4 regions of the Pseudomonas sp. P8_229 genome follow, and region 2 is predicted to be linked to each of the others. Evidence: predicted binding sites of a transcription regulator. Region 2 holds the regulator's gene; each other region holds the start of a gene.
The links. The regulator FliA, encoded in region 2, starts transcription of late flagellar genes. The targets are predictions, from matches to a motif close to CTAAAGTTTNNNNNNNNNNNGCCGNTAA.

Region 1: QMK55_RS15770 (methyl-accepting chemotaxis protein) is a predicted target of FliA. The motif match lies at 3,849-3,876, and genes of this name have one in related genera.
Region 3: motA (flagellar motor stator protein MotA) is a predicted target of FliA. The motif match lies at 3,404-3,431, and genes of this name have one in related genera.
Region 4: QMK55_RS14175 (methyl-accepting chemotaxis protein) is a predicted target of FliA. The motif match lies at 2,914-2,941, and genes of this name have one in related genera.

Annotation. Positions count from the first base shown of each region.
Region 1 covers NZ_CP125378.1:3,475,956-3,482,081, reverse strand. Annotated here, with positions in the region: gene QMK55_RS15790 (acyl-CoA dehydrogenase) at 1-887, shown strand, start outside; gene QMK55_RS15785 (methyl-accepting chemotaxis protein) at 1,089-3,026, opposite strand; gene QMK55_RS15780 (cell division protein ZapA) at 3,126-3,428, opposite strand; gene QMK55_RS15775 (hypothetical protein) at 3,425-3,655, opposite strand; gene QMK55_RS15770 (methyl-accepting chemotaxis protein) at 3,933-5,558, shown strand; gene QMK55_RS15765 (potassium/proton antiporter) at 5,887-6,126, shown strand, end outside.
Region 2 covers NZ_CP125378.1:4,749,787-4,755,912, forward strand. Annotated here, with positions in the region: gene flhA (flagellar biosynthesis protein FlhA) at 1-452, shown strand, start outside; gene flhF (flagellar biosynthesis protein FlhF) at 464-1,804, shown strand; gene fleN (flagellar synthesis regulator FleN) at 1,918-2,748, shown strand; gene fliA (RNA polymerase sigma factor FliA) at 2,745-3,485, shown strand; gene QMK55_RS21505 (chemotaxis response regulator CheY) at 3,654-4,025, shown strand; gene QMK55_RS21510 (protein phosphatase CheZ) at 4,044-4,832, shown strand; gene QMK55_RS21515 (chemotaxis protein CheA) at 4,887-6,126, shown strand, end outside.
Region 3 covers NZ_CP125378.1:3,560,800-3,566,925, forward strand. Annotated here, with positions in the region: gene asd (archaetidylserine decarboxylase) at 59-919, opposite strand; gene rhdA (thiosulfate sulfurtransferase) at 919-1,752, opposite strand; gene QMK55_RS16090 (HDOD domain-containing protein) at 1,795-3,333, opposite strand; gene motA (flagellar motor stator protein MotA) at 3,499-4,350, shown strand; gene motB (flagellar motor protein MotB) at 4,354-5,415, shown strand; gene QMK55_RS16105 (sterol desaturase family protein) at 5,506-6,126, shown strand, end outside.
Region 4 covers NZ_CP125378.1:3,102,700-3,108,825, forward strand. Annotated here, with positions in the region: gene QMK55_RS14160 (TonB-dependent siderophore receptor) at 1-1,156, opposite strand, end outside; gene QMK55_RS14165 (FecR domain-containing protein) at 1,244-2,245, opposite strand; gene QMK55_RS14170 (sigma-70 family RNA polymerase sigma factor) at 2,245-2,745, opposite strand; gene QMK55_RS14175 (methyl-accepting chemotaxis protein) at 3,075-4,955, shown strand; gene QMK55_RS14180 (SRPBCC family protein) at 5,102-5,569, opposite strand; gene QMK55_RS14185 (non-ribosomal peptide synthetase) at 5,592-6,126, opposite strand, start outside.

The sequences.
Region 1 (6,126 bases), 1.3 Mb from region 2:
TGATGCTCGGTTACGCCGGTTACCTGTACTCGCTGGAGTACGCCCGGGAACGCCCGCAGGGTCGCGTGCCGGACAGCAAGGACCCAAGCACCGCGCCGGTGGCGATCATTCAGCACGCAGATGTCAGACGCATGCTGTTGACGCAAAAATCCTACGTCGAAGGCGCGTTTGACCTCGGCCTGTACGCGGCGCGGCTGTTCGATGACACGACGACGCTGGAGACCGAAGCCGAGCGCAAACAGGCCCACGAGTTGCTGGATCTGCTGACGCCGATCGTCAAATCATGGCCCTCGGAGTTCTGCCTGAAGGCCAACGAACTGGCGATCCAGATCCTCGGCGGCCACGGTTACACCCGCGAATACCCGGTGGAGCAGTATTACCGCGACAACCGTCTGAATCCGATCCATGAAGGCACCCACGGCATCCAGTCGCTGGACTTGCTCGGACGCAAACTGGCGCAGAACGGCGGTGCCGGGCTCAAGCAACTGATCCGCCTGATCGCCAACACCGCCGAGCGCGCTACCGCGTACGAATCCCTGAGCGCACTGCGTGAGCCGCTGGAGAAACTGGTGGCACGCCTGCAAACAGTAACCATCGGTTTGCTGACCGATCTGGCGCAGGGCAAGGTCAACAGCAGCCTGGCGAATTCGGCGCTGTACCTGAAAGTGTTCGGGCACACAGTGATCGGCTGGCGCTGGCTGGAACAGGCAATTCGCGCCGAGGAAGGGCTGGCCAAGGGCAATGCGGCGGATGCCGACTTCTATAACGGCAAGTTGCAGGCGGCGCGGTATTTCCTGACATGGGAAGTGCCGGGTTGCCAGCATGAACTGGCGCTGTTGGAGGCGCGGGATGATACGTGCCTGGCGATGCAGGATACCTGGTTCTGAAAAGCTACCCTCACCCCAGCCCTCTCCCGGAGGGAGAGGGGGCCGACCGGGGGATGCTTGAATACTCCATCGACCTGAAAGAGGCTCACCGAATCCATAATCGACTGGCGTTTTCAGGTCGATGTATAGCAAAAGACACCTCGGTCAGTCCCCTCTCCCTCCGGGAGAGGGCTAGGGTGAGGGGCTTTTCTGGCTCAACACTCAACTCAACCTGAACCCACCCATCTGCCGCGCCAGATCATCCGCCAACTTCTGCAACATCTGACAATCCTCGCGACAGGCCCGAACCTCTCCCGCCGTCGCCCGTGCCAGATCGGAAATCCCCTGCACGTTACGGTTGATCTCCTCGGTCACCGCCGACTGCTCTTCAGTCGCCGTCGCCACCTGATGGTTCATGTCGCTGATACGTTCGACCTGCCCGGTAATCGCGGTCAGCGAAGCGCCGGTGCGCTGGCTTGACTCAACGCCCGTGCCGGTCGCGGCCTGACCGGTGCGCATCGATGACACCGCATTCTCGGCGCCCTGCTTGAGGCTGCCGATCATTTGCTGAATCTCGTCGGTGGATGCCTGCGTCCTGCGCGCCAAGGTGCGCACTTCATCGGCCACCACCGCAAAACCACGCCCCATGTCTCCGGCCCGCGCCGCTTCGATGGCGGCGTTGAGTGCGAGCAGGTTGGTCTGCTCGGACACCCCGCGAATCACCGCCAGCACCGAGTCAATCGACGCCACCTGATGCGCCAGCTCACCGACCGCGCCGGCCGCTAAGCCAATCTCGTCGGACATGCTTTCTATATGACGGATCGAGCCACCGACCACTTCCCGCGCCTGCAGCGCTTCGTCCCGCGCGGTTTGCGACGCGAGCGCAGCATTGCCGGCGTTCTGCGCGATCTCCTGTACGGTCAGGCCCATTTCATGCACCGCCGTGGCGACCATATCGGTCATTTCCTGCTGGCGGCCGGAGCGCTCGGCGGTGTTTTCCACCACCTTGGCCACTTGGCCGACAGCCGTGCGCAAGCGCTCGCTGGTGGTCAGCACTTCGCCGATCATCCCGCGCTGACTGTCGAGGAAACTGTTGAAGCCGCGAGCGAGGTCGCCCAGCTCATCGGCGCGACTGGAATCTAACCGATGGGTCAAATCTCCACCGCCGCTACCGATTGCTACCAGTGCGGCTGTTACCTGACGAATCGGCCGCACCAATCCCTGGGCCAACCACACCACCAGCGCCAGACACACCAATGCCACCGCCAGGCCAATACCGCCGCTCATCCACATGGCTTTACGGGCCTCGGCGTAGATCTGCGACTGCGGCACTTCGGCCACCAGAGTCCAGCCGAGATCACGCAGGGGCAGGCTGAAGGCAAGGAAGTCTTCGCCATCGCGTTGAAAGGAGCTGTTGGTGGCGACTTTCTGACCCAAGACGGCTTGTGCAGCAGGGGCACCGATCTGCTCGCTCAAGGTGCGTTTGCCGCTGAACTGCGCTTCAGGATGAACCTGGATCAAACCGTCGGAACGCACGAGATAGACCTTGCCGCGCTCGCCAAAGCTGAAGTTGTGGATCAGCTCCGACAGCTCTTTCATGCTCAAGCCAAGCCCGGCCACGCCGACCACTTTGCCCGCCTGCTCGACCTTCAGGTCGATGAACAACGCCAATTCTCCGGTGGCGCCGTCGTTGTCGATATTCAGGGTGCGCGGCTGATTGCTGTCGAGGAAGGAATAGAACCAGGCATCGGCCGGTTTGGTGCGACTGAGAGTCCGATCCAGGCCTTTTTCGGTGATGTAGTGATTGGACTCGGTGCCGATGATCAGCGCGGTGAAGGCTTTGTGTTCGGCGCGGATGCCTTCCAGATACTGCGCGAAGGCCGCCGTTTTGCCGCTGTCTTCACCCGAGGCCAGCCAGTCGCGCACCATGCTGTTGCTGGCGATGTCCTTGGCGGCGGTCAGTGGCTGAACGAGGATGCGTTCGATGTCATTGCGCGTCGCTTCAATGCTCGACGGCAGCGCTTGTTCGACCAGATAGCTCTGGGCGAGGCGGTTGACCACCAGGGTATATATGCCAACCACGATCAGGATGCTGACCAGCAGGGCGGTGCCCATGCTGAGAATCAGCTGCCATTGAATACTGCGTCGCCACAACTGCATGGAGCACCCCCAAAGAATAAGTGGCCGTAACAATGCAACAGCCGTGCCGATTGTATACAACCCAATCGACAATCTATTCTTTGGTTGTGCGCAACCCCATCAGCCCTGATTGATGGTCTTGGCGATGGTTTCGACCGTGGCGCTGACTTGCTCTTGGTAACGGTCGAGTTCTTCCTGGTGCAGCTTCTTCATTTCGATCTGCTGCGAGCACAGATTCATGGCTGCCAGCACCAGCAAGCGGTCACCGATCAGCGTCGGGTATTTGCGTTTGGTGTCGGCCAGTGCGGCCTTGAGCATCAGTGCGGCGTCCAGCAGGGTCTGTTCTTCCCCGGCCGGTGCCTTGATCGAATAGTCCTCCCCGAGAATGGAGATGACTTTTACCCCTGCGGTGCCGTGGTTCATGCGCTGACAGGACCTGCGTTGACGCGATCAACCAGTGCCTGGATGCGCGCTGCGGTGGCGCCGTGCTTTTCTTCCTGTTCCATCAGGCTCAGTTGCAGGCTTTCGTTTTCATCCTTGGCCTGGGCCAGTTCCGTGGACAGGGTCTGGTTGGTTTGCGTGAGGGTCTGGTTCTGTTGCACCAGGTCGCTGACGAGCTGTTCCAATTGGCTGAGGGATGCTTCCAACATTTTGATCTTCCAGGCGTTTTTCAAAGGGCGCGTACGATAAAGAAAAGTCACTGCGGATGCCAGGGTTAAACCGGCGCAAGGCCTTGATTTTCCTGGTGGCCGACCGTTCTCGCGAGTTTAAAAGACTGTGATCTGCCGATCTGGTTCCTGCACTTCGTCGCCCAAGGCCATCTGCAACAAATACGCACACAGGCTCAAGACTTTAGTCGCATGACCGATAAGTCATCCATACAGCAGTCTCAGCCCGCATGGATGCGGCCCTTATTGGTATCGCACCATGTCCCTTCGCAATATGAATATCGCCCCCCGGGCGTTCACCGGTTTTGCCTTGATCGGCGGCCTGATGTTGATCCTCGGCGTGTTCGCCCTGAATCAGATGAGCAAAATCCGCGGCGCTGCCGAGAACATCACCACCAACAGCGTGCCGAGCATCAAGAACCTCGACGAGTTCACGCAGCTGACCCTGCGCCTGCGGGTACTGTCGTACCGCTTGCTGGTCAACCGTGAAGCGGACGTGCAGCAAAAAACCGTCGAGTTGCTGGAGATGCGCAACCAGCAGATCCGTACGGCTCAAACGGCTTATGAGCCGCTGATCAGCAGCCCGCCGGAGCGTGCCGCCTACGATCAGTACGTGCAGTTGCTCGGCCAGTACCACCAGATCGAAGACCGGATGAAAAGCCTGTCGCGCAACAATCAGGTGGACGAGTTGCGTAACCTGCTCAACACCGAGTTGCTCGACAACTCCGAAGCGATGAACAGCGTGCTCAACCGCCTGATGCAGATCAATGGCGAGCAGATCAGCCGAACCAATCAAGAGGCCGCCGAACAGTATTCCTCGGCGTTCAATCTGGTGGTCACCTTGCTGGTCGTTGCCACTGGCCTGACGTTCCTGTTCGCCTGGCTGCTGACGATCAGCATCACCAAGCCGATTTCGAAGGCGCTGGATGCGGCAGAAACCATTGCCGAAGGCAACCTGACCCAGCCGATCCACGTTGACGGCACCGACGAAGCCGGGCGCCTGCTGGCCGCCATGACCAAAATGCAATCGAAGTTGCGCGACACCTTGCAGCGCATCTCCGGCTCCGCCACTCAGTTGGCTTCGGCTGCCGAAGAGCTGAACAGCGTCACCGACGAAAGTGCCCGTGGCCTGACCCAGCAGAACAACGAAATCGAACAGGCCGCCACTGCGGTTAACGAGATGACCAGCGCTGTGGAAGAAGTCGCGCGCAATGCAGTCAGCACTTCGGAAGCCTCGAAGAACGCCACCACTTCAGCGGGCGACGGCCGTGACCTGGTACAGGAAACTGTCAGCGCCATCGAACGCATGAGCACCGATGTGCAGAGCACTGCGACCCTGATCGGTGATCTGGCGAACGAATCCCGTGACATCGGCAAGGTGCTCGACGTGATTCGTGGCCTGGCCGATCAGACCAACCTGCTGGCGCTCAACGCGGCCATCGAAGCGGCCCGCGCCGGTGAAGCCGGGCGTGGTTTTGCCGTGGTGGCCGACGAGGTCCGTGCCTTGGCGCACCGCACCCAGCAGTCGACCAGCGAAATCGAACGGATGATCGGCAGCATTCAGAGCGGCACCGAACACGCCGTGGATTCGATGCGCAACAGCACCGAACGCGCCGAGTCGACGCTGAACATCGCCCGTGGCGCCGGTCTGTCGCTGGACACCATCAACACCGCGATCGTCGAAATCAACGAACGCAACCTGGTGATCGCCAGCGCGGCCGAAGAGCAGGCGCAAGTGGCCCGCGAAGTGGATCGCAACCTGGTGAACATCCGCGACCTGTCGGTGCAGTCGGCGACCGGCGCGAATCAGACCAGTGCGGCGAGCAACGAGCTGTCGCGCCTGGCGCTGGATCTGAACAATATGGTTGGGCGGTTCAGCCTTTGATCTAAAAGCAAGATCAAGAGCGCCCCCTCACCCCAACCCTCTCCCCCTAAAGGGGGCGAGGGGGAAAGGGAGCCGATCTTCGTGCTTTTCAAAACCTGAGTTCGGCTCAATATTTCAGGTCGATGTACCTCGCAAGAACTGCTCGGTCAGTCCCCTCTCCCTCCGGGAGAGGGCCAGGGTGAGGGTAGCAATCGCAAGCCGAACCCAAATCCCGAATACCCCACTGAAAAACCTTTTTGACAGCATCACATTTCAACAGGTTAGAATCGCTGGCACGCAGACTGCATGGTCAGTTTGTGCCCGTCTTTACGCTTCTGGAGTACTGCCTTTGAATGCGACGACCATCAACAGCCTGTTCTTGATCGGCGCGTTGCTGGTAGGTGCGAGTATTCTTGTCAGCTCACTTTCTTCCCGTCTCGGCATCCCCATTCTGGTAATCATTCTCGCGGTCGGCATGACCGCCGGGGTCGATGGCGGCGGGATCATTTTCGATAACTACCCGACGGCCTATCTGGTCGGCAACCTTGCACTGGCGGTGATCCTGCTCGACGGCGGTTTGCGCACCCGA
Region 2 (6,126 bases):
TGCGCGACATCCGCAGCATCGCCGAAGCCATCGCCAACAACGCCGCCAAGAGTCAAGATACCGCCGCCTTGGTGGCTGCGGTGCGCGTCGGCGTATCCCGCGCCATCGTCCAAAGCATTGTAGGCACTGACTCCGAGCTGCCTGTGATCACGCTGGAACCAAGGTTGGAACAAATATTGCTCAATAGTCTGCAGAAGGCAGGACAAGGCTCGGAAGAGGGCGTTCTGCTGGAGCCAAGCATGGCCGAGAAGCTGCAGCGTTCGCTCATCGAAGCGGCGCAGCGCCAGGAAATGCAAGGTCAACCGGTGATCCTGTTGGTAGCAGGCCCGATACGCGCGATGCTCTCGCGTTTCGGCCGCCTCGCAGTCCCAGGGCTGCACGTGCTGGCCTACCAGGAAATTCCGGACAACAAGCAAGTGACCATCGTTGCGACAGTAGGGCCCAACGGCTGAGGTAGTGGTTTATGCAAGTTAAGCGTTTTTTCGCCGCCGATATGCGTCAGGCCATGAAGCTGGTTCGTGATGAGCTGGGCGCTGATGCCGCCATCATTGGCAACCGCCGCATTGCCGGCGGCGTCGAGCTGACGGCGGCGCTGGATTACAAATTGTCGGCGCTGGCGCCACGGGTTCCGAACATGGAACTCGAAGACGAGCTGCGCAAGACCCAGTCGCGCATCGTTACCGCCCAGGCCGAGTTGAGCCTGCGTGGCGAAGCCGATGGCAATAGCAATCGCCAGATTTTTGCCGGACTGCCGTTGACGGCTGGCCTGCCACTGACCGCCGCTGAACCGCTGAGCGAGCCGACCTATGCCGCTCCGGCGCGTCCGGCCCCGGCGCCTGCGCAGTCCTCCGGCGGCGTGGATCCGCGTGCACTGGATTCAATGCGTTTTGAATTGAACAGCCTGCGCGAGCTGATGGAAGTGCAGCTCGGCACGCTGGCCTGGAATCAGTTGCAGGGCAGCCGTCCGGCGCAAGCCAACCTGTATCGCCGTCTGCAGCGTATCGGCCTGTCCGGACCGTTGTCGCGCGACCTGCTGGCGATGATCACCGACATCGAAGAGCCTCGTCAGGCCTGGCGCATGTTGCTCGCGCACCTGGCGCGGATGATTGCCGTGCCGGAAGTCGAGCCGCTGGAAGAGGGTGGGGTGATTGCCATGGTCGGCCCGGCCGGCATGGGCAAGACCACCACCCTGGCCAAACTTGCCGCGCGCTACGTGCTCAAGTACGGCGCGCAGAATGTGGCGCTGGTCAGCATGGACAGCTTCCGTATCGGCGCGCAGGAACAACTCAAGACCCTGGGCCGGATTCTCAATGTGCCGGTGACGCACGTTGATCCGGGCCAGTCGCTGGTTCAGGCGCTGGATCCACTGCTGCGCAAACGCGTGGTGCTGATCGATACCGCCGGCCTGCAGGCCAGCGATCCGGCACTGCGCATGCAGCTGGAAAGTCTGGCCGGTCGGGGCATCCGTTCAAAAAATTATCTGGTCCTGGCAACCACCAGCCAGAAACAGGTTCTAACCGCCGCTTATCATAGTTACAAGCGTTGCGGGCTTGCCGGCTGCATCCTGACTAAACTGGATGAGACGGCCAGCCTTGGCGAAGTGTTGAGCCTGGCGATCAGTCATGAACTGCCGGTCGCGTACCTGACCGATGGCCCACGGATTCCGGATGATCTGCATCTGCCGCGCCGCCATCAATTGGTCAGCCGTGCCGTCAGCGTGCAAATGCAGGAAGAACCCAGCGAAGAAGCCATGGCTGACATGTTCGCTGATATCTACCACAGCCCGACCAAGCAGGTTGGCTGAGGTAATGAACCGTTTTTGTACCTACATCGATGGCCTGCCATGCATTGTTCCGGTTGAGAACGCGCAGCCAGTAATGTGGCCTCCGTCTATGCAAGACAAGGTAAAGAAATAACATGGGCAGCATGCATCCCGTACAGGTGATCGCGGTGACCGGCGGCAAAGGTGGCGTCGGCAAGACTAACGTGTCAGTGAACTTGTCTCTGGCGCTGGCAGAGCTTGGCCGTCGGGTCATGCTGCTGGACGCCGACCTGGGGCTGGCGAACGTTGACGTTCTGCTGGGACTGACCCCCAAACGTACTCTGGCCGACGTGATCGAAGGCCGCTGTGAGCTGCGTGATGTGCTGTTGCAGGGGCCCGGCGGGATCCGCATCGTGCCGGCCGCTTCCGGCACCCAGAGCATGGTTCACCTGAGTCCGGCGCAACATGCCGGTCTGATCCAGGCCTTCAGCGACATCGGCGACAACCTCGATGTGCTGGTGATCGACACCGCTGCGGGTATTGGTGACTCGGTAGTCAGTTTCGTACGCGCCGCGCAGGAAGTGTTGCTGGTGGTGTGCGACGAGCCGACCTCGATCACCGACGCCTACGCGCTGATCAAACTGCTCAACCGCGACTACGGCATGAACCGCTTCCGCGTCCTCGCCAACATGGCGCAGAGCCCGCAGGAAGGGCGCAACCTGTTCGCCAAGTTGACCAAGGTCACGGATCGCTTCCTCGACGTCGCCTTACAATACGTCGGCGCGGTGCCGTACGACGAAAGCGTGCGCAAGGCAGTGCAGAAGCAGCGAGCGGTCTATGAAGCCTTTCCGCGTTCCAAGTGCGCGCTGGCGTTCAAGGCGATCGCGCAGAAGGTCGATACCTGGCCGCTGCCTGCCAACCCGCGCGGTCACCTTGAGTTTTTCGTCGAGCGCCTCGTGCAGCAAACGGCAGGGCCTGTGTTATGACCGCGAGCGGTATGAACTACTACAAGAAGTCGGCACGTGACGCGCAGTACGAGTTGATCGAGCGTTACGCGCCACTGGTCAAGCGCATTGCCTATCACCTGCTGGCGCGCTTGCCGGCGAGTGTGCAGGTCGAGGATCTGATTCAGGCCGGAATGATCGGCCTGCTTGAAGTGTCGACCAAATATGACGCCAGCAAGGGCGCCAGTTTCGAAACGTACGCGGGCATTCGAATCCGCGGCGCGATGCTCGATGAAGTGCGCAAAGGGGATTGGGCACCACGCTCGGTTCACCGCAACACCCGTATGGTCAGTGACGCAATTCGGGCAATTGAAGCTAAAACCGGCCGTGATGCTAAAGATCACGAGGTTGCGGCCGAACTCCAATTGAGTCTCGACGATTACTACGGGATTTTGAATGACACGCTGGGCAGCCGGCTGTTCAGTTTCGACGACCTGTTGCAGGACGGCGAACACGAAGGGCTGCACGAGGATGGCGCCAGTGCTCATCTTGAGCCGTCACGCGATCTGGAAGATGAACGCTTCCAGGCCGCGCTGGCGGACGCGATTGCCAATTTGCCGGAGCGTGAGCGACTGGTGTTGGCGCTGTACTACGACGAAGAGCTGAACCTCAAGGAGATCGGTGAAGTCCTTGGCGTCAGTGAATCGCGGGTCAGCCAGTTACACAGCCAGTGCGCGGCCCGCTTGCGGGGGCGTTTGGGGGAGTGGCGAGCGCGCTGAAGGCAGTGTGGGGGACACTGCGAACGAGGCTGGTGCGGTGATCAACGGCACCGGTCTTGCTCTGTTGTGCTCCAGACAGTCATCGAGTGCTTTGCCGGATTGATTGAAATGGCGCGTCCAGGTGCTGGGCGCGTTTAAGACTGCTTGGAGGTCGAATTGGACAAGAACATGAAAATCCTCATCGTTGATGACTTCTCAACGATGCGGCGGATCATCAAGAACCTGCTGCGTGATCTGGGGTTCACCAACACCGTCGAGGCCGACGATGGCATCACTGCCATTCCGGTGCTCAACAGCGGAAGCATCGACTTTCTGGTAACGGACTGGAACATGCCGGGCATGACCGGTATCGACCTGCTGCGCCACGTGCGTGCCGATGAAAAACTCAAGCACCTGCCGGTGCTGATGGTGACTGCAGAAGCCAAGCGCGAGCAGATCATCGAGGCGGCTCAGGCCGGTGTGAACGGCTACGTGGTCAAACCTTTCACGGCTCAGGCGCTGAAAGAAAAAATCGAGAAGATTTTCGAACGCATCGGCTGATGAACGCGCGGGGGAGCTATGGAGCATAACGAATCTTCACAGGGCGATTTCGAATCGACCCTGAAAAAACACGCGGTCGAACTGGTCGAGAGCCTTGAAAAGGGCAGGTTCGGCGACGCTGTGCAACTGATCCATGAGCTCAATCAGACCCGTGACCGTGGCCTGTATCAGGAAGTGGGCAAGCTCACACGCGAACTGCACAGTGCGATCGTCAACTTCCAGATCGATCCGCACATGCCGCAGGCCGAGGAAGTGTCGCAAATCACCGACGCCACCGAACGCCTGGGCTATGTGGTCAAGCTGACCGAAGCCGCGGCCAACCGCACCATGGATCTGGTGGAAAGCGCTACCCCGGTGGTCAATGGCCTGGCTGAAGAAGCCCAGGCCCTGAGTACCGATTGGGGCCGTTTCATGCGTCGTGAAGTCGGGGCTGAAGAGTTCCGCGAACTGGCGCGCCGGGTCGACGGTTTTCTGTCGCGCAGCATCACGGACAACCGTGCGGTGTCGAGCAACCTCAACGACATCCTGCTGGCTCAGGATTACCAGGACCTCACCGGTCAGGTGATCAAGCGTGTGACCCAACTGGTCACCGAAGTCGAAAGCAATTTGCTCAAACTCGTCCTCATGGCCAGTCAGGTGGACCGCTTTGCGGGCATCGAACACGACCGCGCCGCGATGCTTGCAGAAAAAGATCCACAAAAACATCTCTCGCAGGGTGAAGGTCCGCAGATTCATGCCGATAAACGAGAAGACGTTGTGTCCGGTCAGGACGATGTGGACGATTTGTTATCCAGCCTTGGATTCTAGAGTTTTGGAATTTTAGGTTTTTTGGGTTTTTAGACCTGTAGGAGCACCCCATTAATGAGCTTCGGCGCCGATGAAGAGATCCTTCAGGATTTCCTGGTTGAGGCCGGCGAGATTCTTGAGCAACTGTCCGAACAACTGGTCGAGCTGGAAAGCCGCCCGGATGACGCAGATCTGCTCAACGCAATTTTTCGCGGTTTCCACACTGTAAAAGGGGGCGCCGGCTTCCTTCAGCTCAACGAGCTGGTGGAGTGCTGTCACATCGCCGAAAACGTGTTCGACATCCTGCGCAAGGGTGAACGTCGCGTTGATGCAGAACTGATGGACGTGGTGCTCGAAGCACTGGACGCGGTGAACAGCATGTTCAGCGAAGTCCGTGAACGGGCACCGATCACCGCTGCGACCCCGGAACTGCTGGCCGCTCTGGCGCGCCTGGCCGAACCGCAATCGGCGGACGTCGCCCCGGCATCGCCAGTGGCCGAGATGATCGAAGAGCTGGTCGTCGAAGGCGATTCGGGTGACATCACCGATAACGAATTTGAACAGCTGCTGGATTCGCTGAACGCCGCCAAGGCCGAAGCCGAAGCCCCGGCCGCTGCTGCACCTGCACCTGCGCCGGCTGCCGATGCTGCTGCCGGCGATGAAATCACCGACGCCGAATTCGAGTCGTTGCTTGATCAACTGCACGGCAAAGGCCAGTTCGCGGCGGATGCCGTGGCACCGACTGCAGCGGCTCCGGCAGCACCGGCGGCGGGCGACAGCTCGGACATCACCGACGACGAATTCGAAGCACTGCTCGATCAGTTGCACGGCAAGGGCAACTTTGCCGTGGAAGCGCTGGAGTCGGCGATCGCCTCGGCGCCTGCCGCTCCTGCCGCTCCGGCGGCTGCGGCTGCCGGTAGCGACCTGATCAGCGATCACGAGTTCGAATCGCTGCTCGACGAACTGCACGGCAAAGGCAAGTTCACCGACGTCGGCGCCGCGACTGCGGGCACCGCATCGACCGTGGCTGCGCCTGCCGCCAAGGCTCCGGCTGCTGCGCCAAAGGCTGCTCCGAAGCCTGAACCAAAGGCCGAAACGCCAAAACCGGCTGCCGCTGCTGCACCGGCTCCGGCCCGCGCCGCCGCCGCTGCTCCGCCACCGGAAAAACCGGCCAGCGAAGCCGAGACCACTGTTCGTGTCGATACCGCGCGTCTCGACGAAATCATGAACATGGTTGGCGAACTGGTACTGGTGCGTAACCGTCTGGTGCGCCTGGGTCTCAACAGCGGCGACGAAGCCATGTCCAAGGCCGTGT
Region 3 (6,126 bases), 1.2 Mb from region 2:
ATAGCAGCAATTACAGCAATCGGTGGGAGCGGCCGAAGCCGCTCTCATCGAAAACGAATCAGGCTGTTGGCAGCGCCAGGCCTTGACCCATCTGCACTGGCGAACCGGCGACCAGTTCTTCAGCCCATTTCACCTGATCCGGCCCGAACAGCACGATTGCGGTCGAACCCAGCTTGAAGCGGCCAAGTTCAGCGCCTTTTTCCAGATGGATCGGCGCACGAGCGGCTTCGTCGTAGCGGAAGGTTTTCAGTTCACGCTTCGGTGGAGTGACCAGACCGGCCCACACGGTTTCGATCGACGCGACGATCATCGCGCCGACCAGTACCACGGCCATCGGTCCGCGCTCGGTGTCGAAGATGCACGCCACACGCTCGTTGCGGGCGAACAGCTCCGGAACGTTTTCGGCGGTGGTCTGGTTGACCGAGAAGATTCGGCCCGGGATGTAGACCATCTCGCGCAGGGTGCCGGCCAGCGGCATGTGCACGCGGTGGTAATCCTTCGGCGACAGGTAGATGGTGGCGAAGTCGCCGCCCATGAACGGCGCAGCGTTGGCTGTGTCACCGCCGAGCAGTTCCAGCACGCTGAAGCTGTGGCCCTTGGCCTGGAACACGCGACCGTGTTCGATCGGACCGAGCTGGCTGACCGCGCCGTCGGCCGGGCTGAGGATCGCGCCCGGGGTTTCGTCCAGTGGGCGCGCGCCGTCTTTCAGGGCGCGGGTGAAGAAGGCGTTGAAGTGCTCGTAGGCGGTCAGGTCTTCGACCAGCGCTTGCGACATGTCCACCTGATAACGCTTGGCGAACCACTGGGTGAAGGCATTTTTGAACCAGCGCACACGGCACTCGGCAACGCAGCCGGCCAGGCGCGACAGCAGGTGATGAGGCAGCAGGTACTGGCTGAGGATAAACAGACGCTCTTTCATTAGTTGTCCTTAGAACCTTGAATCTCGACAGGCGTATCGGGGTGGTTGCCCCATTCGCCCCAGGAACCGGCGTAGCCCTTGACCCGCGGATAACCGAGGGACTTGGCCACCAGATAAGTGAAGCCCGACCGGTGATGGGTCTGGCAGTGGGTAATGATTTCTTTGTCCTTGGTGATCCCCAGGTCTTCGAGGATCTGCGGCATGTCGGTGCGAATCCGCAGCTGGCGTGCCTTGTCCATGCCGGCGGTCCACTCGAAGTTCACCGCGCCCGGAATGTGCCCAGCCTTGGCGGCCAGTACTTTCTCGCCGGAATACTCCAGCGGCCCACGGGCGTCCCAGATCGCCAGATCGGCAGCACCGAGGCGGCTTTGCAGGTATTCGCGCGTTGCCGTCGGCTCGTCGAGCAGTGTCAACGATACCGGGCCGCCGACTGCCGGTGGCACCTGGATCGACATTGGCATGCCTGCCTCCAGCCACGCCGGCAGACCACCGTCGACGTAGTGGTACTTGTCGTGGCCGATCACGTCGAGCAGCCAGATGAAACGCCCGGCCCAGCCGCCACCTTCGTCGTCATACACCACGTAGACCGCGTCCTGACGATGGCCCAGTTCACCGAACAAGGCTTCCAGATCGGCCTTGGCCGGCAGCAGCCCCGGCGCCGGCGGCTGGCCGAGCTGGGTGCGTTTCGGGTCGACAAAGCGTGCGCCGGGGAGATGGCCTTCTGTATAGCGGGCAGCGCTGGTCAGATCCACCAGAATCAGCTCTTCAGACTCAAGCCGAGGCAGCAGGTCGCTCGGCTCGATGACGAGCGGCAAGCCAGAGAAGTCAGACATGTGAGGTCTCCAGAGCACAAAGGGGGGGATTGTAGCGCAGCCTCATCGGCCACGGCTGCTAAAGCTGTGCAGGGCTTTTTCGATGCACTGTGCGGTTTTGCCGAAAGCCTGCACGGTGATGTCGGCGAACGGCCCGCCGCCCTGGTCGGCGACGACGATCATGATCACCCGGCCGTTATTGACCAGCGAGCGCAGGAACAGGTGTTCGCCGCGAAACAGCGAGCGCAGGCCTTGCGGCAGCAGCGCGGAGAATTGTGCGTTGTTCTCGGGGTTGATCCGCACCTGCGCCTGCTGCGCGAGCAGCCGTTGCAAGACTTTGCTCTGGCTGACGACAAAATTCAGCGCGGCGGCTTCTTTAGGCAGGCCGAAGGTCTGGTGCACGCGCAGATTGGACTGCGTGCGATCGGCCATCAGAATCATCACCCGGCGCATGCCGCTGGCGACCAGGGCATCGCGGGCGGCGACGGTCAGGCTCATGGCATTGGTGAAGCGGCTCGGCTCGGCCAGCAATTCGGCGCATTGCCGGCGCCATTGAGTCAGATCCTCGGCACTCGGCGCGGCTGCGGGCAGCATCCCGGCCGGCAAACGATGGGTGCCCCACGGCCATAATAATGAAACGGCCGGGTGCCACAGATCGGGCATGGCATGCTGGCGCGCACTGTTGGCGGCTTGCTGGTGCAACTGCTGCTGCACCTCATCCATCGGAATCTGCAGATAAAGGCTGGTCAGGTATTGCCAGCGTTCGCTGTGCGGACTGTCCCAGGCCTGTTGCGCGGACAGCGCCAGACCGTTGGCCAACAGCACGGTGTTGGCCGGCTGGTTGAGCCAGCGGCGCAGGGTCGGATCGTCATCGAGGCGATTTTGCTGGCGCAGCGGATGTTCGCTGTCGCGGGCGATGCGCAGCACTTTGACCAGTTCACGCTGTTCGCTGAGCAGCAACTTATAGCCTTGCTGCACCCAGATCGGCAGGTGCCAGACTTGCACCAGCGCCTCGGCGACCTTCAGCAGGCGCACGCCAAACAGTTGCTGCTCGACCACCGGGGCCGATTCGCCCTTGTGGATCACCCGCAGTTCCCACTCTTCGAGCAACTCTGGGTACGTCAGCGCCAGCGGCCATAAAGGCGAGAGAAACAACAGGCTGCCCCAATGAATGTCCTGCCACAGTCGCGCCAGGCGACTGGCGAAAAAACCGTTGGCCTGTTGCGTGGCGTGCTGGCTGATCAGCTGCAGTTGGCGCAGGGCCTTGGGAATCTGCATCTGCGGTTCGACGGGCAGGCGTGCGAGCAATTCTTCGGTACGCGCCAGGCCTAGACGATTGATCGCCACCTCGAGATTTTCCGCCGGCGCGGCCATGGTGCCGAGGGTGTGACGATTGGCCTCACGGATGATACTCAAGGCCAGTGCCGGGCTGTCCTGCATCAGGTCGGCGATGTCGCGCAGCGAGCTGCGGTTGTCGCGGATCGCGCGGCACACCTTGTCGTGAGCCTCCTGCGGCACGGGCAGGCGCACGCCATCGAGCAACTTTACCCAGCCCTCAAGGGTGGTCGGTTTTGCGTGTGGGACGTTCGTTTCATTAGCCATGTCTGGACGAGATCTTCACTGACTGTAGACGCGCCCGGCATGGGCTAAATTGGCTTTTCGCCTGAACTGGCTATAGTCTGGCGCAGTTTTGCCGATAAGTAGAAGAAGAGATTTTTTAACTTCCGAATATGACCTTGAACCCGACTCAGTAAGTACTTTCTACCTATGGCTAAAATTATCGGCATCATCGTCGTATTCGCGAGCGTGCTCGGCGGATACGTGCTCTCCCACGGCAAAATTGCCGCCTTGATCCAGCCCTTCGAGGTGATGATCATCGGTGGTGCGGCCCTCGGTGCATTCCTCCAGGCCAACCCCGGTTACATGACGATGCACGTGCTCAAGAAATCCCTGAGCATGTTCAGTTCGCGTTTCAGCCACACGTTCTATCTGGAAGTGCTGGGCCTGATCTACGAGATCCTCAACAAGAGTCGCCGCGAAGGCATGATGGCCATCGAGGGCGACATCGAAGACGCCGCCGCGAGCCCGATTTTCGCCAAGTACCCGGCCGTGCTCAAAGACGAGCGCATGACCGCGTTCATCTGCGATTACCTGCGCATCATGTCGTCCGGCAACATGGCGCCGCACGAACTGGAGGGGCTGTTCGACATGGAACTCTACAGCCTCAAGGAAGACCTCGAGCATCCATCCCATGCGGTGAACGGCATCGCCGACGCCATGCCCGGTTTCGGTATCGTCGCGGCGGTACTGGGTATCGTGGTGACCATGGCCTCGCTGGGTGAAGGCGATCAGAAATCCATCGGTCTGCACGTCGGCGCGGCACTGGTCGGTACCTTCTTCGGTATTCTCGCGGCCTATGGCTTCTTCGGTCCGTTGGCGCACTCCCTGGCCCACGATGCCAAGGAAGAACTGAACGTCTACGAAGCCATCAAGGCCTCGCTGGTCGCTTCGGCTTCCGGCATGCCGCCATCGCTGGCCGTGGAGTTCGGGCGCAAGGTTCTGTATCCGGCGCACCGTCCAAGCTTTGCCGAGCTGGAACAAGCGGTTCGCGGTCGCTAAGAAATGGAAAATAATCAGCCGATTATCATCAAGCGCGTCAAGCGCATAGCCGGCGGGCATCACGGCGGGGCGTGGAAGATCGCCTTCGCCGACTTCGCCACGGCGATGATGGCGTTCTTCCTGGTGCTGTGGCTGCTGTCCACCGCCACACCGGAGCAGAAGATCGCCATCGCCGGTTACTTCAAGGATCCGGTCGGCTTTTCCGAAAGCGGCACGCCGTACATCATCGACCTGGGCGGTACGCCGACCCTGGCCCCGGAAAATACCCTCAACCCTGAGGTGAAGTCGCAGCCGCAACCGGACAAGGTCACGGTCGATACCGAACAGGTTGAAGGCATGGCCGAGCAGGTCGAGAAGGAGCGTCTGGAGCTGTTGCTGCAAGAACTGCAGAACAAGGTCGACGAGAACCCGCAGCTGCAGAAGTTCAAGGATCAGATCCTCTTCGAGATCACCCCGAACGGCTTGCGCATCCAGATCATGGACGCCGAGAACCGGCCGATGTTCGACTCGGGTTCTGCACGCTTGAAGCCGTACTTCGAAGACATCCTGCTGGCCATGGCCGACACCATCAAGGCAGTGCCGAACAAGATCAGCATCAGCGGCCACACCGACGCCAAGCCGTACACCGGCACCGGTGATTTCGGTAACTGGGAGCTCTCGGCCAACCGCGCCAACGCCGCGCGGCGTGCGCTGGTGGCGGGCAGCTATCCGGACGGGCAAGTGGCGCGGGTCGTCGGTTATGCCTCGTCGGCGCTGTTCGACAAGGAGAACCCGTTCAACCCGGTCAACCGCCGTATCGACATCGTGGTGCTGACCAAGAAGGCGCAAGCGGCCATCGAAGGCTCGCAAGGCGCCGACCCGGCCAAGCCCGCAATAGAAGGGGAGAGCGGCGCCGCGCCGGCGACGTCAGTCGACCCGAACGCGCTGCCGGCGGATCAGCAACCGGTGCCGGCGCATGAGCTGCGCGAACGGCTGAACCTGTTCGACGACGCGGCACCGAAACCGGCCGGGCCGGGGACTGCGCCGCCGCCAGCCACTGCACCGGCTCCCGCGCCCAAGCAGTGATTCACAAAAAGCCACGGTCACCGTGGCTTTTTTGTTTCTGCCTGCGTCGCAATGACCAGTCGCAGTTTTCGCAATCACGGAAGATCAGTTATGGAAAGACTCAAAGCCTATTTTCAGCGGCACGGTAACGCACCCTTCAAGTTCGGTGAGGGGCGAGTCAGTGGCTATATTTCCGCCACCCTCGGGCTATTGAGTCTGTTGGCGGTGTTCTGCTTCCTGTTTCCCGAGTGGCTGACCACAGCCGAACTGCGCAAGGTCTATGACGAGCAGTTCGCGCGCACCACGCTGTTGCTCGGTCTGGTGCTGTCGTTCAGTCTCGGCACCCTGAATATCCTGCTCAACAAACGCAAGCGCTTGGGGATTACTGGTCTGGTTGCATCAGGGCTGGCGGTGTTCCTCGGTGGCACCAATGTCCAGGTCAGTTCGATCGGACAGACGCCTTACTCGCTGGGTCTGGACTGGTTTGTTTTGGCGCTGCTGGTGTCGGCGATCGTGTTTATTCCTCTGGAAAAGCTCTATTCCAAGGATCCCGAGCAAAACATCCTGCGCCCGCACTGGCGCACCGACCTGACCTACTTTTTCGTCAGCCACATGCTGGTGCAGTTCATCCTGATCTTCATCACCGCCTCTTCAAGCTATATCGCCGGTTGGGCGGTGTCGCCTGGCTTGCAGGCAAGTGTGCAAAGCCTGCCGCTCGTTGTGCAGTTTCTG
Region 4 (6,126 bases), 1.6 Mb from region 2:
TGCCGTTGCGCTGATGAATCGTGCCGTCCGCCGGCACGCCACCGTGGTAGCCGCCATCCGGATCGTGCTGCAGATACGCCTGCAGCGTCAGCGAGGTGTCTTCAGTGAAATCGATGCTCAGGGTCGGAGCGAGGGCGAAGCGTTTTTCCTTGTTGTGGTCGGACTGCGTGTCGGACTGATCCGTCAATCCGGTCAGACGATAGGCAATGCGCTTGTCGTCATCGACCGGGCCACTGAAGTCAAAACCGACCCCGCGTTGACCCTGGGTGCCGACAGTCGCCTGAACCTGATGATAGGCCTCGTACAACGGCTTCTTGCTGGTCAGCGCCACCAGGCCACCGGGCGAGCTGCGGCCGTACAACACCGACGATGGGCCTTTGAGAATATCCACGCGCTCGAGGAAATACGGATCGACCTGCATGGTGCTGTAGGTCCCGCTGTCGCCCATCGACTTGAGGCCGTCGAGGTAGATATTGTCCACCGAGCCGTCGTTGAAACCGCGCATCGCCACATAGTCGTAGCGGTGGGTCGCACCATAAGGGTTGGTCAGCACGCCGGGGGTATAACGCATCGCCTGGGAGACGGTCTGCGAGCCTTGGTCGTCCATTTGTTCGCGAGTGACCACGGACACACTTTGTGAGGTTTCCAGCAACGCGGTACTGGTCTTGGTGGCGATCTGGCTGTGGGTGGCGTTGTAGCCCTCCATGCTGCCCAGTGCGTTGCCGAGGGCGAAGCCTTTGATATCGGTGGTCGGTAACGCCAGTGCGTCGCTGTCGTTGACTGGATACAGGATGTAGCTGCTGCCGTCCTGGCTGACTGCTTCCAGACCCGAGCCACCGAGCAAATGGCTCAACGCTTGATCCGTTGAATATTCACCCTGTACGCCCGGAGATTGCCGTCCCTGCGTTTGCTGCGGAGTCATCGACAAGGTGATGCCGGCCTGGCGCGCAAACTGGTTCAGCGCTTCGCCCAGCGGGCCGGCGGCGATGGTGTAGCGATGACTACTCGCCTCACTGGCATTGGCGGCGAGGCTCAGGCAGGGCAACACACCGGCGCCCAGAATAGTGGAGAGCAGGGCCGTGCGAATGGCGTGGCGCAACAAACCCGATTCGGCATTGAAATTCAGAGGTTTCTTACAGGTGATGCGGACAGTCATTGTAGGTTTCCGTGGCAAGTCGCAAAGGCTGAGTTGAAGTGCTTACTGACCAAGCCGGACTTGCGGCAAAAACCCGCCAAAATAATTTCAAGCCACTGGTTCCAGCGTGACCCACCATCGAGTGCGATAACGCAATTGCACCGGCAGCGTCTGCGGCAGGATCGCCAGCAGCTTGTCGGTGTCCTCCAGCCGGAACACCCCGGACAGGCGCAAATCAGCCACGGCTGATGCACACGTCACGAAGCCCTGACGATAACGTCCGACCTCGTTGAGAAAATCGCCCAGGCGCATGTTGCGAGTCACGATCAAACCGTCGACCCACGCGCCCGCGTCCATATCCAGTGGCGGCGCCGGGCGCACCTGATGGTGATCGATCAGGTAGGTCTGCCCAGCGAGCGCCTCAACTGAGGTGCCGCCGCTGTGGATGGCGACGCGCCCGGTGGTGACGCTCAGCCGCGTGCAATCGCTGTCCTGACGCAGGATGAAGCGGGCATTGGTCGGCTCATAAATGCCGTGACGGCTTTGCACGCGAAGCGCTCGGTTGAACGCCGCGCCTTCATCGTTACCGCCGCAAGTGACGATGATTTCGCCGCGAGTGAGTTTGATCAGCCGCTGCTGCGCGGTGTAATCCAGATCCACCGCACTGGCGGTGTTGAGCTCGATCCGCGTGCCGTCGGGCAACTGGAAACCCCGCCGCTCACCAGTCGCCGTGGCGTAGTCGGCGCGCCATTGCTGCCAGGCCGAGGTGTCTTTGGCCAGCCATGCGGCGGAGCCCATCAGCAAGGCGCCGGACAACAGCTTCAAGGCCTGTCGCCGTCCGAGTCCCTGCGCACTGTTTTCCAGCGTATTGAACGCCACGTGTGCGCCGGGCACTGCGCGCAGGTTATGGCTCAGCTCAGCCTGCAGCGACTGCACGCGCTGCCAGGCCAGTTCATGTTCGAGATGTTCGGCACGCCATGCTTCGCACTGACGACTCAGGCGCGTATTGCCATGGTTGTTGCGCAGCCGCAGCAACCAGTGAATGGCTTGTTTGACCACCTGTTGCGGCGGTTCGACCCGGCGCCCGGAAGAGACGTTATCCACAGGCATCAGCTTGCGTACCGCAATACGTAGCAGTGATACAGCGCATCGGCGACGTAACGCTCCACCGAGCGCAGCGACAACCCCATCTGCTCGGCGATCTGCTTGTGGGTCAAACCTTCGCACTGCGCCAGCAGAAACGCCTGACGCACCTTCGGCCGCAAGCCTTCGAGCATGCGCGCGATGCTTTCGAGCAATTCGATCACCAGAGCGCGGGCTTCGGCACTCGGGGTTTCGGTTTCGGGCAAATGGGCGATGGTTTCGAGATAGGCGCGTTCGATTTCTTCACGGCGCCAGTGGTCGATCACCAGACCGCGGGCGATGGTGCGCAAAAAAGCGCGGGGTGCCTTGAGTTCCAGGCGTTCGGTGCGCTGCAGCAGGCGCACGAAAGTGTCCTGCGCCAGATCCGCCGCATCCGCGGCATTGCCCAGCCGCATCCGCAGCCAGGCGTTGAGCCAGCCGTGATGACTACTGTAAAGCGCCTGCACTGCAAACTCAGGTGAGGACATGAACGCGACAGCCCGAACGTCACAAATGATAATTAGTCGCATTTTTATCAAGGGCTGTGAATTTTGCAACCGTCACTCTGATAACAATCAAAAAAACTTTGCGGCGAACCTTCTGGCACGCCGTTCGGCGGGAATCTGGCAGAAACACCGTACATTTCCCACACAGCCCTAAGATTTTGGCGAACGGTGCCGACAGACTGGTGAGACATGCGTGCACCAAAGTAGAGCGGCCATCAGAACGCTGCCTGCCAGCTATTGGACATTTTGGAGCTACATGGAATGTTGCATCCCGGAACGCATCCCCACTTTTTCATAAGAAGTCCCATGAAATGAATCTCAAGTTCAGCCATAAAATTCTGTTGGCCGCCTCGGGCGTTGTGGTCCTGGCTTTCGCTTTGTTCACCCTCTACAACGACTATCTGCAGCGAAACACCATTCGCCAGAACCTCCAGTCCTCCGTGCAGCAGGCTGGTGATCTGACCGCCAGCAGCGTGCAGAACTGGATGAGCGGGCGGATTCTGGTGCTGGAAAACCTTGCACAGAACGTTGCTCATCAGGGCAAGAACGCCGACTTCCCGGGGCTGGTCGATCAACCGGCCTTCACCTCAAACTTCCAGTTCACCTACGTCGGCCAGGCCAACGGTGTGTTCACCCAGCGCCCGGACGCGAAGATGCCGGACGGCTACGACCCGCGTCAGCGCCCTTGGTACAAGCAGGCCGTTACCGCCGACAAGACCATGCTGACCCCGCCGTATATGGCCGCCGTCGGTGGTCTGGTGGTGACCATCGCCATGCCGGTGAAAAAGAATGGCGAGCTGCTCGGTGTGGTCGGTGGTGACCTGAGCCTGGAAACCCTGGTGAAGATCATCAATTCGGTGGACTTCGGTGGCCTCGGCCATGCGTTCCTGGTCAGCGGCGACGGTCAGGTGATCGTCAGCCCGGACAAGGATCAGGTGATGAAGAACCTGAAGGACATCTACCCCAATTCCAGCGTGCGCATCGAGAAGGGCAACCAGAACGTGGTGCTTAACGGTCAGGAACGCATCCTGTCGTTCACCCCGGTCAGCGATTTGCCGAATGCCGATTGGTACATCGGTCTGTCGATCGATCGCGACAAGGCCTACGCCGCGCTTAGCCAGTTCCGTACCTCGGCGCTGATCGCCATGTTCGTTGCGGTCGCTACCATTGCGCTGCTGCTGAGCCTGCTGATCAACGTGTTGATGCGTCCACTGACCACCATGGGCCGTGCGATGCAGGACATCGCCCAGGGCGAAGGTGACCTGACCCGTCGTCTGGTCGTGGAAGGCAAGGATGAATTTGCGGAGCTGGGCAGCTCGTTCAACCAGTTCGTCGAGCGGATTCACGCGTCGATTTCCGAAGTGTCGTCGGCCACCCGTCACGTACACGATCTGTCGCAACGGGTAATGGCATCGTCCAACGCTTCGATCGTCGGTTCTGACGAACAAAGCGCACGCACCAACAGCGTGGCTGCCGCGATCAACCAGTTGGGCGCCGCTACTCAGGAAATCGCCCGCAACGCCGCCGATGCTTCGCAGCACGCCAGCGGCGCGAGCGAGCAGGCCGATGACGGTCGTCAGGTGGTTGAACAAACCATCCAGGCCATGACCGAGCTCTCGCAGAAGATCAGCCTGTCGTGCACCCAGATCGAAACCCTGAATGCCAGCACCGACAACATCGGCCACATCCTCGATGTGATCAAAGGCATTTCGCAGCAGACCAATCTGCTGGCACTCAACGCGGCCATTGAAGCGGCGCGTGCCGGAGAAGCCGGACGTGGTTTTGCGGTGGTGGCGGATGAAGTGCGCAACCTCGCCCATCGCACCCAGGAGTCGGCAGAAGAGATCCACAAGATGATCACCTCCTTGCAGGTCGGTTCGCGTGAAGCGGTGACCACCATGAACGCCAGTCAGGCGTCCAGCGAAGAGAGTGTTGAAGTGGCGAACCAGGCCGGCCTGCGACTGGTCAGCGTGACCCAGCGTATCGGTGAGATCGACGGCATGAACCAGTCGGTGGCTGCCGCGACCGAAGAGCAGACCGCCGTGGTGGAAACCCTCAACGTCGACGTCAACCAGATCAACCTGTTGAACCAGCAGAGCGTCGCCAACCTCAACGAGACGTTGAAGGATTGTGATGCGTTGTCGCAGCAGGCCAACCGGTTGAAGCAGTTGGTGGACAGCTTCAAGATCTGATCGTCAGATTGAAGACCGCGTTAGCGTTCTTCGCGAGCAAGCCCGCTCCCACAGGTTGACCGTGTTCCCCTTGAAGGAATGCGATCAAAATGTGGGAGCGGGCTTGCTCGCGAAGGCGGTGGTTCATCTACTAAAGAACTGAAGCCTTACACAAACAGCTTCAGCACGTTCCCCATCGCATCATCGGCAAACCCCTGCACGAAGTCCTTGAACCCCGGCAGCGCTTCTTCACCACCTGAAGCCGGTTCGGCAATGATCGTCCAGGTCGCCCGAGACTTCCCCGTTCCCAACGATTCCACATTCATCGCCGCCCACAGATTGGCCACCCCCAACGTGTTGTAGATCGTGGTCCAGGTCATGGCCCGCGCCTGTTCATCGCGGGAGTTGAGCTGTTCAACCACCACGTTGCCGTCCTTGAAAAATTTCTTGCGTAGCGAAGACACGCCTTCGCCGGTCATTTCGATGTGCGACAGCGCCGGAATGAAGCGCTCGAAACCGCCGAAGTTGCCGACCACCGCCCAGACCTGCGCCGCGTCCGCCGGCACTTCCACCGAAGAAACGACATGGCAGCCGTGAGGGTTTTTGATCAGGGTGTCGGGTTGCAGATTGCTCATGGTGATGCTCCTTTTGGTTGAACTAGATGAAGTTGATCTGTTTCAGGTAATCGCAGCCGCGACGCAGCAACGCCGGGGATTTTTCCGGGTATTGCGCACCCATTTGCTGCACGCCGGCTTCGGCGTTGGCGTGACCGATCAGGGAGATGTCGCCGATGTCCTCCTCGAAGCCGTTGAGGTAGAAACCGAGTACGCCGAACAGCGCGTTGTCGGCATCGACCCGACCCAATTGCTGCTGCCAGTCGGCCACGCTGACCAGCGAGAACTCACTGCCGGTTTCGCGGAACGAGGCGACGTAGGCATCCCAACTCAGCGGCTCGGGGTTGTGCAGGTTGAACACCGCACGTTCGGTCGAATAACGGCTGGCGTGGAAGGCGATGAAGCGGGCGAGAAAGTCCACCGGCATCAGGTCGAAATTCAGCGCAAAGGCGGGCACCTGACCGAGCTGGATCGAGCCCTTGAGCATCAGCATCAAACGGTTTTTGTGCGGCTGGCAGACGCCGCTCAGGCTGTTGAAACTGATGTTGCCGGGGCGATACAGGTTGACCCACACCCCA